DNA from 3 places in the Trichococcus sp. ES5 genome. Region 2 is predicted to be linked to each of the others. Evidence: predicted binding sites of a transcription regulator. Region 2 holds the regulator's gene; each other region holds the start of a gene.
The links. Region 2 encodes Rex, which represses fermentation and respiration genes when NADH is low (regulators of the CRP and FNR family bind a similar motif). Its sites were predicted from a motif close to TTGTGAANTANTTCACAA; they were not measured.

Region 1 (3,283 bases), on a different contig from region 2:
CATGCAAAAATTATACACGTGCGTACATTCGTCATTTAATCAAAGCTGATGAAACATTTGGCTTGCGCTTGACCTCTTATCATAATCTCCATTTCTTGATAAACTTGATGAAAAATGTGCGCCAAGCCATCATGGATGATAATCTATTGGAATTCAGGGAAGCATTCGTGGAAGAGTACGGCTTCAACGTTGAAAATCCGAAGAAGTTTTAGATTTTGGGTGGTAGTCTAACTTAAAGTTTGGTAAAGTGGAGGATAGATAGAAATAATCCACAGATGGAGGAAAATGTATGGATACAGTAATCATGATTGCCTTTTATGGGGTATTGTTCGGCGTAATGTATTTCATCCTGATCAGACCACAAAAGAAACAAGCACAAAAAACACAGGATATGCTGAGTCAAATCAAGCCAGGGGATAAAGTAGTCACCATCGGCGGCTTGCACGGAATTGTTGAAGAAATCAATTCTGCTGATAACACAGTCGTATTGGATTGCGAAGGGATTTTTCTGACTTTTGAAAAACGCGCTATTTCACGCATTTCGAAGGTTGCCACAATCACAACGGATGATGCGATTGTCGAAGATTTCACAGCAACAGAAACAGAGCAAACACAAGAAGACAATAACGAAGAGTAAAGCGATTTGATCCATCGGAAAGGAGGGGCGGCGATTGCCTACTATATCAGAGAAACAATATGATCAATTGGAGCCATGGTTCAAATTGAAAGCAACTGAGTTCAATAAACTGGGCTACGAAAACATCCAAGTCGACGATATCTATCGCTATTTCAAGGAATTTTCTTGGAAGCATACTGTCCCTCCACATTATTACCAGCAGATCCGGGATATCATGAAAACGACGGTAAACCATTACTTTGATTTTGTTGCTTTAGAAGCGCAAGTCTATAAGGTCTCTTCATTAGATGAAATCAATTTTGATGATTTCCTATAAATCGTTTCCCGTAAAAAGCACAATACTGCAGAGTATTGTGCTTTTTTGAATACCTGATTTTCTGGCGATCGCTAGTAACATTGATTTAGTTAAGCGGAACAAGGATGGATGATTCGGAATGCCGGGCAAATTTTCGTATAATGGTCTTGCGAGGTGATTGAATTTTTTGATGACATCATCAAGTCGGGACATTTTTGGTCCTGTGAAATAAACAAAAATTATTTTTAGCGCTCAAATATGAATCTCTAATTACAAAAAAGAAGGTTTGGATTATTAGCAGGCGGATTTATTCGGTTCAGCGGTCTCGGAATGGCGCAAATTGATTAGATAGGGACGTCTAACGACCACGTCGTTTTTCGCTACGGAAAAAAATTCAAAAAAATTTTTTTCGGATAAAATCCGAACAATGATAATTATTTCACAACAAGAAAGTTGAGATGAAGACTGTTTCCATAAACTATTTGTGAAAACGAGCAGAGGCATAAAAACCTGTTGTACACGCTTACAATGGCTGTTCCAGAAATAAGTGAAAAATATCACATTTATCCGCTTTACAAACGAAATTCCATGAAATATAATAAGCATGTGAAAAGGATAACATATATTTTTAGGAGGATCTCACATGAGTAAAGAAAAAGTAGTTTTAGAGGAGAAAAAACCCATGATGACTGTCAAAGAAGAAATCAGCAACTACACTGCAAAAGCCCAAAAAGCTTTGACTCTGTTTGAAGATTATACCCAAGAACAAGTCGACCACATCGTCCACGAAATGGCATTAGCTGCAATGGAGCAACATATGCCACTTGCAAAAATGGCAGTTGAAGAAACAGGCCGTGGCGTTTATGAAGATAAATGTATCAAAAATATGTATGCCGCTGAAAATATCTGGCACTCAATCAGAAAAAATAAAACAGTCGGTATCATCGAAGACAACAAAGTAGATCAAATCATGAAAGTTGCTGCTCCTGTAGGTGTTGTTGCCGGTATCATCCCAACAACCAACCCAACTTCGACAACAATCTTCAAAGCGATGATCTGTATGAAAACAAGAAACCCGATCATCTTCTCTTTCCACCCAAGCGCAGAAAAATGTTCAGCTGCAACTGCAAAAGTTGTTTACGATGCTGCCATCAAAGCGGGCGCACCTGCTGACTGTATCCAATGGGTAGAAGGCGTATCAATGGAAAAAACAGCTGAATTGATCAACCATCCAGAAGTTGCTGTCGTATTGGCTACTGGTGGAGCTGCAATGGTTAAAGCTGCTTATTCTACAGGTAAACCAGCATTAGGCGTTGGCCCTGGTAACGTTCCAGCTTACATCGAAAAAACAGCAAACATCAAACGTGCTGTAAACGACATCATCGTTTCAAAAACATTCGATAACGGTATGATCTGTGCTTCAGAGCAAGCTGCAATCGTCGACAGCGAAATCTATGATGAAGTCAAAAAAGAATTCCAACTGCACAACGTATACTTTGCTAAACCTGAAGAAATCCAACAATTGGAAGATGTCGTGATGAATGATGCCAAAACTGGCGTAAGACCGAATGTTGTCGGTATGCACGCTCGTAAGATTGCTGAATTGGCTGGATTGAACGTTCCTGCAAACACTAAAATGCTAGTCGCTGAATTACCAGGTGTCGGAGCAGAATACCCAATGTCAAGAGAAAAATTATCTCCAGTATTGGCTATGATGAAATCAGACAGTACAGAGCATGGTATCCAACTGTGCAAACAAATGCTTGATTTGGGTGGCTTAGGTCACTCGGCTGCACTGCATACTCGCCGCAATGACTTGATCGAGCGATTCGGAAAAGAAATGAAAGCTTGTCGTGTGCTTATCAACTCTCCATCTTCTCAAGCCGGTATCGGTGACCTGTACAACAATAACATCGCTTCATTAACTTTGGGTTGCGGATCTTACGGCAGAAACTCAGTTTCTCATAACGTTTCTGCATTAGATTTGTTGAACGTGAAAACTGTTGCTAAAAGGAGAAATAATATGCAGTGGATTAAATTACCAGAGAAGGTTTACTTCGAAGAAAATTCAGTTAGATACTTACGTGACATGAAAGATGTCGAAAGAGTCTTCATCGTCTGCGACGACGGCATGGTCAAATTCGGCTATGTGGATGTAGTCATCGAACAATTGAAGCAACGCAACAACAAAGTATCTTACGCAATCTTCTCGGATGTTGAACCTAACCCGACAACAAACACTGTGAACCGTGGTACTGAAAAAATGCGTGACTTCCAACCGGATACAATCATCGCAATCGGCGGGGGTTCTCCTATGGATGCTGCCAAAGCGATGTGGTTGTTCTATGAGC
Region 2 (3,283 bases):
CGTCAGTTCTCTCAGAAAGGTACTATTATATGAATAAAAAAATACGTTCCAGGTCAACGTTAGCCATACAGATCATTCTCATCTATCTCGCTTCTCAGCTTCTGCCGGTCGTTATACTTTTTTTCATTCCGGAAGCGGATCGTATCGCAGCGGCTATGAATCTCTCGCTATTCTTCGCTTTCCTAGGGACTGTCCTTATGGTAGCATGGAATAGCAGAAAAAAATGGACACCACAAAACAGCCTTACAGAGCAACCAGCCGCCCCAATCGGAAAAACGCTCGCGATCGGAATATTTGGCTTCTTGGGAGCTATCCTGATTCAGATCGTCGCGATGAACGTGGAGTATCTTTTGTTCAAGATGCCCGTGATTTCCGAAAATACGGAAGTATTGCTGGACTTGACAAACCGCTATCCATTCTTTATTTTTAACATTATCATCTTTGCACCTGTGATGGAGGAATTTGTATTCCGTAAAGCGATTGTCACACATCTGGTTGATGCAATCGGGATCGTCGGCGCAGCCACTATCAGTGCTTTGCTTTTTGCGATTGCGCATAATGATGGGCACTATTTGGTTTATGGCTCTTTGGGACTATGGTTTTCTTTCCTTTATTACAGAACAAGAAACATAGCCACTCCGATGATTGCGCATGCGTTGATGAATGCCGTATCCGCTTTGCCGATTCTCTCCCAACTCATTTCGTAAGGCACGTGAAGTCCGCTATTTAGGAAAAAGAAAGGAATAACATGACTTTAAAAAATCTATTAATTCAAGTAATCATCCGTTTTGTTTTTGCAATCCTCTTCATTTCGCTGGCAGTCGACGCAGTGAATACTGCGGGGTGGGGATTCATGGCCATCATCAGCGTGCTGTTCGCAACAAGTGATGTCGTAAAAGGCGTTCGCATGTTCAACGCCTACTTGAAAATCAAAGACAGCATCGATAAAAACTAGGAAAAAAAGAAGGATGAGGCGGCCTCATCCTTCTTTTTGCGTTTTCTTATCATCAACTGCCGACTTTGCTCAGCCGATATCATTGTCCAAGAAATAAATCAACGTCTGCAATTCATTCGTCAAATCCACATTCTGAACGCGGACATTTTCCGGAACGGAAAGACGGATCGGGGTAAAGTTCATGATGCCGCGAACGCCCGCTTCGGTCAAACGGTTCGTTGCATCCTGCGCAACTTCTTGGGGAACGGTCAGAATGGCTACATCAATCTGTTGGATACGCAACTGCTCCACCATATCCGTCATGGGGTACACCGGTACACCACTGAGGATTTTACCAACAATGCCTTCATTGACATCAAATGCTGCACTGATGCGCACATTGTTGCTTACGTGGAAGTTGTAGTTCAACAAGGCATGACCCAAATTACCCACACCGATCAAAGCAACGTTCGTCAAACGGTCCTGATTCAAGGTTTTGCTGAAGAAATCCAACAAATACTCGACATCATAGCCGTATCCTCTTTTACCCAGTGCGCCAAAATATGAAAAATCCCTACGGATAGTAGCACTATCCACTTTTACTGCTTCACTGAGCTCAGTGGATGAAACACGTTTTTTACCAGCATTATGCAAAAAGCGCAAATAGCGGTGGTAAATCGGCAACCTCCTTGCCGTAGCTTTTGGAATATCATTCGTCGACATTTTTTCTCCTCTTCTTTCCTCTTTCATTTCGTAACCCATAGTGTTTGTGCGATTCCGACAAACTTTAAAAAGTATGTTCACATACTTAAGCTTTCATTTCATACTGCCTATTATATCACCTGATTGTGAAAAATCTACTAATTTGTTCGAAATCGGACTTGATTGTGAAGCCTTTTTTGAACAACATGTGAAATACTGTAACAAATGTAAGCGGAGTCGCCAACATTTTTTCACATGTACAAATACGTGAATATAGCAATAACTTTGCTTGTCCCTATCGAATCATTGCATGCTGTGATAAAATGGAAGGGATAAATGCCAGCATTTGCTTAGAAAGAGGACACTACATATGATTTTACTGCAAGGACAAAATTTGGCGCGCCTTTTTGGGGCTAGCGTCTTATTCGACAATATTCAAATTACTGTTCAAGACCATTCGCGTATTGCACTCGTCGGCCGAAACGGAGCCGGCAAATCGACCTTGCTGAAGATTTTGGCAGGCATCGAAGCAACGGATGCCGGCTCTGTTTCAAAGAGCAAGGACGTAACGATCGGCTACCTGGATCAGCATAGCGCGGTCGATTCATCCAACACGATTTGGCAGGAAATGTTGACCATTTTTGCCCCGCTCATCCAATTAAGTAAGGAAGCTGAACAAGCCGCCGTCGCTTTGGGGGATCCGGACTTGCTCGAGGATGAAGAAGCCTACCAAAAAGCTCTGGAACGCTATGACCAGCTCCAGCATACTTTGCACGAAAAGAACGCGTACGGCTATGAATCCGAGATCCGTTCGGTGCTTCACGGATTCCAGTTCTACGAAGGAGATTACGATCGTCCGATTTCCCAATTGTCAGGCGGCCAGAAAACCAGGCTTGCCTTGGCCAAAATCCTGCTTGAAAAGAACGACCTGCTCATTTTGGATGAGCCCACCAACCATCTGGACATCGATACGCTGGCTTGGCTGGAAAATTATCTGATCGGTTACAACGGTTCGCTTTTGATCGTTTCCCATGACCGATACTTCCTGGACAAAGTCGCCACGGAGGTGTATGAAATCAGCCGCCACAAGATCCAGCACTACAAAGGCAACTACTCCTATTATCTGACCGAGAAAGCCGCCCGCCTGGAGCAGGAATTGAAGGCTTACGAGAAGCAACAGGATGAAATATCCAAACTGGAGGATTATGTCGCCCGCAATCTGGCGCGCGCTTCCACGACCAAAATGGCGCAAAGCCGCCGCAAACGTCTGGAAAAAATGGAGCGGATGGACAGACCGAAAGGCGATGAGCGTTCCGCTCGCTTCTCTTTCGATATCGCAAAAGAAAGCGGAAATGTCGTCTTGACGCTGGAAAACGGGGCTGTCGGCTATGCCGATAAGATCTTGGCTGATCCGATCAATCTCGATATCCGCAAACAGCAGGCGATTGCGATCGTCGGGCCGAACGGGATCGGCAAGTCCACTTTGCTGAAGTCGATCATTTCCGAGATTCCACTTTTGAAAGGCAGAGTCCAGCTCGGCGCCAATGTCGATCTCGGTTATTATGACCAGGAATTAGGCAACCTTTCCAAAAACAAGAGCGTTCTCGCCGAAATCTGGGATCTTCACCCCACGCTGAACGAAAAAGA
Region 3 (3,283 bases), on a different contig from region 2:
GATATTCCCTAAGAGCCGTTCCTGGATTATATGGAACGGCTCTTAGGTGACCTTAGGGTCAGGATTGTTGGTTTTAAACGCTCTGTCCACTTACTGTTCAACCTTACACACTAATGGTTCCATTTTGACGTTATTCACAAAAGCTGCCCAAATCCTTTAGATAAAGGATTTGGGCAGCTTTTCGTGAGCGTTTTTTCCACTGGTAACTTATCTGTCAGTCAGTGGTAATTTTGATGTCACTAGGTGGTAATAACTATGTCACTGCTGGTAATTTCCTGTGGCGGATATCAGTCTTCGGTGAAGGTTTCTCCTTCAATTACTTCGGGCATCAAGAATTGATCTGACTCAATCCCAAAAATCGTAACCGTAATTTTTGCATCCTCACTCGTTGATCCTTCTTTTCGAACAACGGTTGGCGTTTGACCAAGGACAGCAACTTCATCCGCGTTCACTTCATCGATCAAATTGCGTGGCATCATCGACATACTGATATTCGCATTCGATTCATCGGTTAAAACAATGGCATCCGCGCCCCACTTATCCACACTTGTACGGTTGTCTTGAGCTAATCCGTAAGCTAGTCCGGTTAGGAAGTACACCAGATACGAAACCAAGATCATGACACCAATGATAAGCGCAAAACGAGTTTTGGAATATTTTATTTCATTCCATGCTAAAAACATCAAAGCACCTCTTTATCTTCTATAATCATTCATTTTTCACGCACTTAAAAATAAATTGCTTTGAAATTATACCCCATAATTATTAATTTTCCTATCAAACTGGTTTTTTACACAAAAAAACTGAAGGATGCTTCCACACTCTCCAGTCTTTCCCTATCTAGAATAGTTTTGCAATATCGGTGTATTCTTTATTCAACGAATCGGCTACATCTGCATTCGTCAGTTTACCTTTGTAGACATTGATTCCAGTCATGATGGTAGCATCATTCTTCGCCGCTTCCAAGTATCCTTGATTAGCAATCTTCACTGCATAAGGCAAGGTAGCATTGGTTAGCGCAATCGTTGATGTTTTCGAAACAGCACCCGGCATATTTGGTACCGCATAGTGCAAAATCCCATATTTTTCATAAACCGGATCATCATGGGATGTTACTCGGTCTTCCGTTTCAAAAATTCCGCCTTGGTCCACCGCGATATCCACAATGACAGAGCCCGGCTGCATTTTCTTCACCATTTCTTCGGTAACCAGTGTTGGTGCCTTGCGTCCTGGAATAAGGACGGCTCCAATCACGATATCCGCGTCTTGGATTGCACGCTCAATATTCACGGAGTTTGACATTAAAGTGATGACTTCGTTCCCATATAACGATTCAATCTCTTCCAAAACTTCTGGTTTCACGTCAAGAACCGTACAGTGCGCGCCAAGTCCAAGTGCGATTTGGAGTGCATTCCTACCGGTTACGCCTCCACCAATGATGACTACTTTCCCGTTACGCACACCTGGTACCCCGCCAATCAAGACGCCTTTGCCGCCGTATTGACTCTCTAGATACTGGGCCCCAATTTGAACAGACAGACGACCGGCAATAATACTCATTGGGTTCAAGAGCGGCAAGTCACCAGATTCGCCGACCATGGTTTCATATCCAATCGCAACCGTTCCGGCTGCTTCTAGTGCATTGGTCAGTTCCAATTCATTTGCCAAGTGTAGGTACGTGAAAATAATTAAATCGTCGCGGAAATATTTGTACTCTTCTTGCAGAGGTTCTTTTACTTTAATGACCATTTCTGCCGACCATACTTTCTCTGCAGAAGGTTCTAAAGTGGCGCCAGCTTCTTCGTACTGCTTGTCCTCAAATCCAGAGCCGAGTCCTCCGCCCGATTGAACCATTACCTGGTGGCCATTTTTTACAAGCAAGGCTACTCCCAGGGGCGTCAATCCAATCCGGTTCTCGTTGTTCTTGATTTCTTTCGGTACTCCGATTAGCATAAATAAACTCCTCCAATTTTAATCTCTCTTGTAAATCATATCACTTTTGAGGAAAGATTGAAAAGATTTCGATTAAAAATCAATGAAAATAGCGGATTGTTAGCGGTTACCTCCTCAACCTAATAGGAATAATTCTTTTAGTGGAAAGACAGATTTTTTGCGTATTTTATTAGGAAAGGAGTGAACATTCATGCTTTTATACAGACGAGAAAAGAGTTTAACATTGCATATCATGGAGTCGCTGGCATCTCGCACGGCTCTTAATGGGAAATCAGCTGATTATTTGACCCATTTAAGAAAAGGGCACGAGTGGGAAGAAAAACTAGATCAGCAGATGGAAGGGTGTGGCGATTCGATATTGATTTTCCCGGGAGCATTGCTCCAACCACAAATGGGAAATGCCTTCCAATGGGACACGATTGTTTTGGCCGGTACATCCTTCTATTTATACGAAGTAAAGAGTTTTAGCGGAACCTATCGCTACGGAAAGGAAATGTGGCTATCGGAAACAGGATTTGAAATCAGCAATCCGCAAATCCAAATGCAAGACAACAAAAATCGGTTCAAGAATTTGTTAAGGGAGTTGGGGTATGCAAAAGATTTTCAAGTAAAAGCCTATGCGGTTATGGTCCATCCTGAATTTACCCTACTAGGAGCACCTGAGCAAGAAACCTTGCTCCTGCCGACTCAATTGAAGCGGCACTTCACTTCTCTAGCAAAAGGAGCCCCGCCGCTCACACGGTATCACCATTTAGTTGTACAAAAGTTGCTCGCGCAGCAAGGAGTGGAGCGCGCATTTTGGGATCATATTCCTCCCTACTGCTACGAAGATTTGCACAAAGGATTACGCTGCCCCGATTGTGGCTCGTTTTCACTCCATCATTCCAGGCAAGTTTATGACTGCACCAATTGCGGGATACGAGGGACTCATCGCGCATTAATTTTGTTCCACTGGAATGAGTTGAAGCAATTATTTCCCAATATGCCTCTAAGAAGCAAGGTTCTTTATGAATGGTGCGGCGGTGTTTACTCGCAAAACAGGCTTAGAAGAATGATTCAACAGCTCTAAACAATGTCTACTGAATAATTAACAAACCTTATCGCAACAGCGTTTTTAGCTGTTTTTTGGTATAATAGATGCATGGATTCCAGAGGGAAATACCAAAAACCCGTGCACTTTTTTCAAAAATGATACAAAGAGGCGATGAAAATGTACAAAAAGCAGACGAATCGGCAATTAACCATTTATGACTTCGATCAGCCATTGGGCCTTACGATGAACCCAGAAAACCGTTGGGTCAAAAAAGCAGATTCGATTCCCTGGTCAGTC

Region 1: adhE (bifunctional acetaldehyde-CoA/alcohol dehydrogenase) is a predicted target of Rex. The motif match lies at 1,360-1,377, and genes of this name have one in related genera.
Region 3: ald (alanine dehydrogenase) is a predicted target of Rex. The motif match lies at 1,982-1,999, and genes of this name have one in related genera.

What each region holds. Positions count from the first base shown of each region.
Region 1 is NZ_FJND01000004.1:12,693-15,975, forward strand. It holds gene tgt (tRNA guanosine(34) transglycosylase Tgt) at 1-212, shown strand, start outside; gene yajC (preprotein translocase subunit YajC) at 290-637, shown strand; gene TES5_RS04835 (post-transcriptional regulator) at 672-953, shown strand; gene adhE (bifunctional acetaldehyde-CoA/alcohol dehydrogenase) at 1,576-3,283, shown strand, end outside.
Region 2 is NZ_FJND01000005.1:111,069-114,351, forward strand. It holds gene TES5_RS06240 (CPBP family intramembrane glutamic endopeptidase) at 30-707, shown strand; gene TES5_RS06245 (DUF4305 domain-containing protein) at 749-955, shown strand; gene TES5_RS06250 (redox-sensing transcriptional repressor Rex) at 1,025-1,657, opposite strand; gene TES5_RS06255 (ABC-F family ATP-binding cassette domain-containing protein) at 2,007-3,283, shown strand, end outside.
Region 3 is NZ_FJND01000046.1:29-3,311, reverse strand. It holds partial or broken gene TES5_RS14740 (ABC transporter permease) at 291-683, opposite strand; gene ald (alanine dehydrogenase) at 841-1,953, opposite strand; gene TES5_RS14730 (nuclease-related domain-containing protein) at 2,144-3,022, shown strand; partial or broken gene TES5_RS15300 (IS5/IS1182 family transposase) at 3,164-3,283, shown strand, end outside.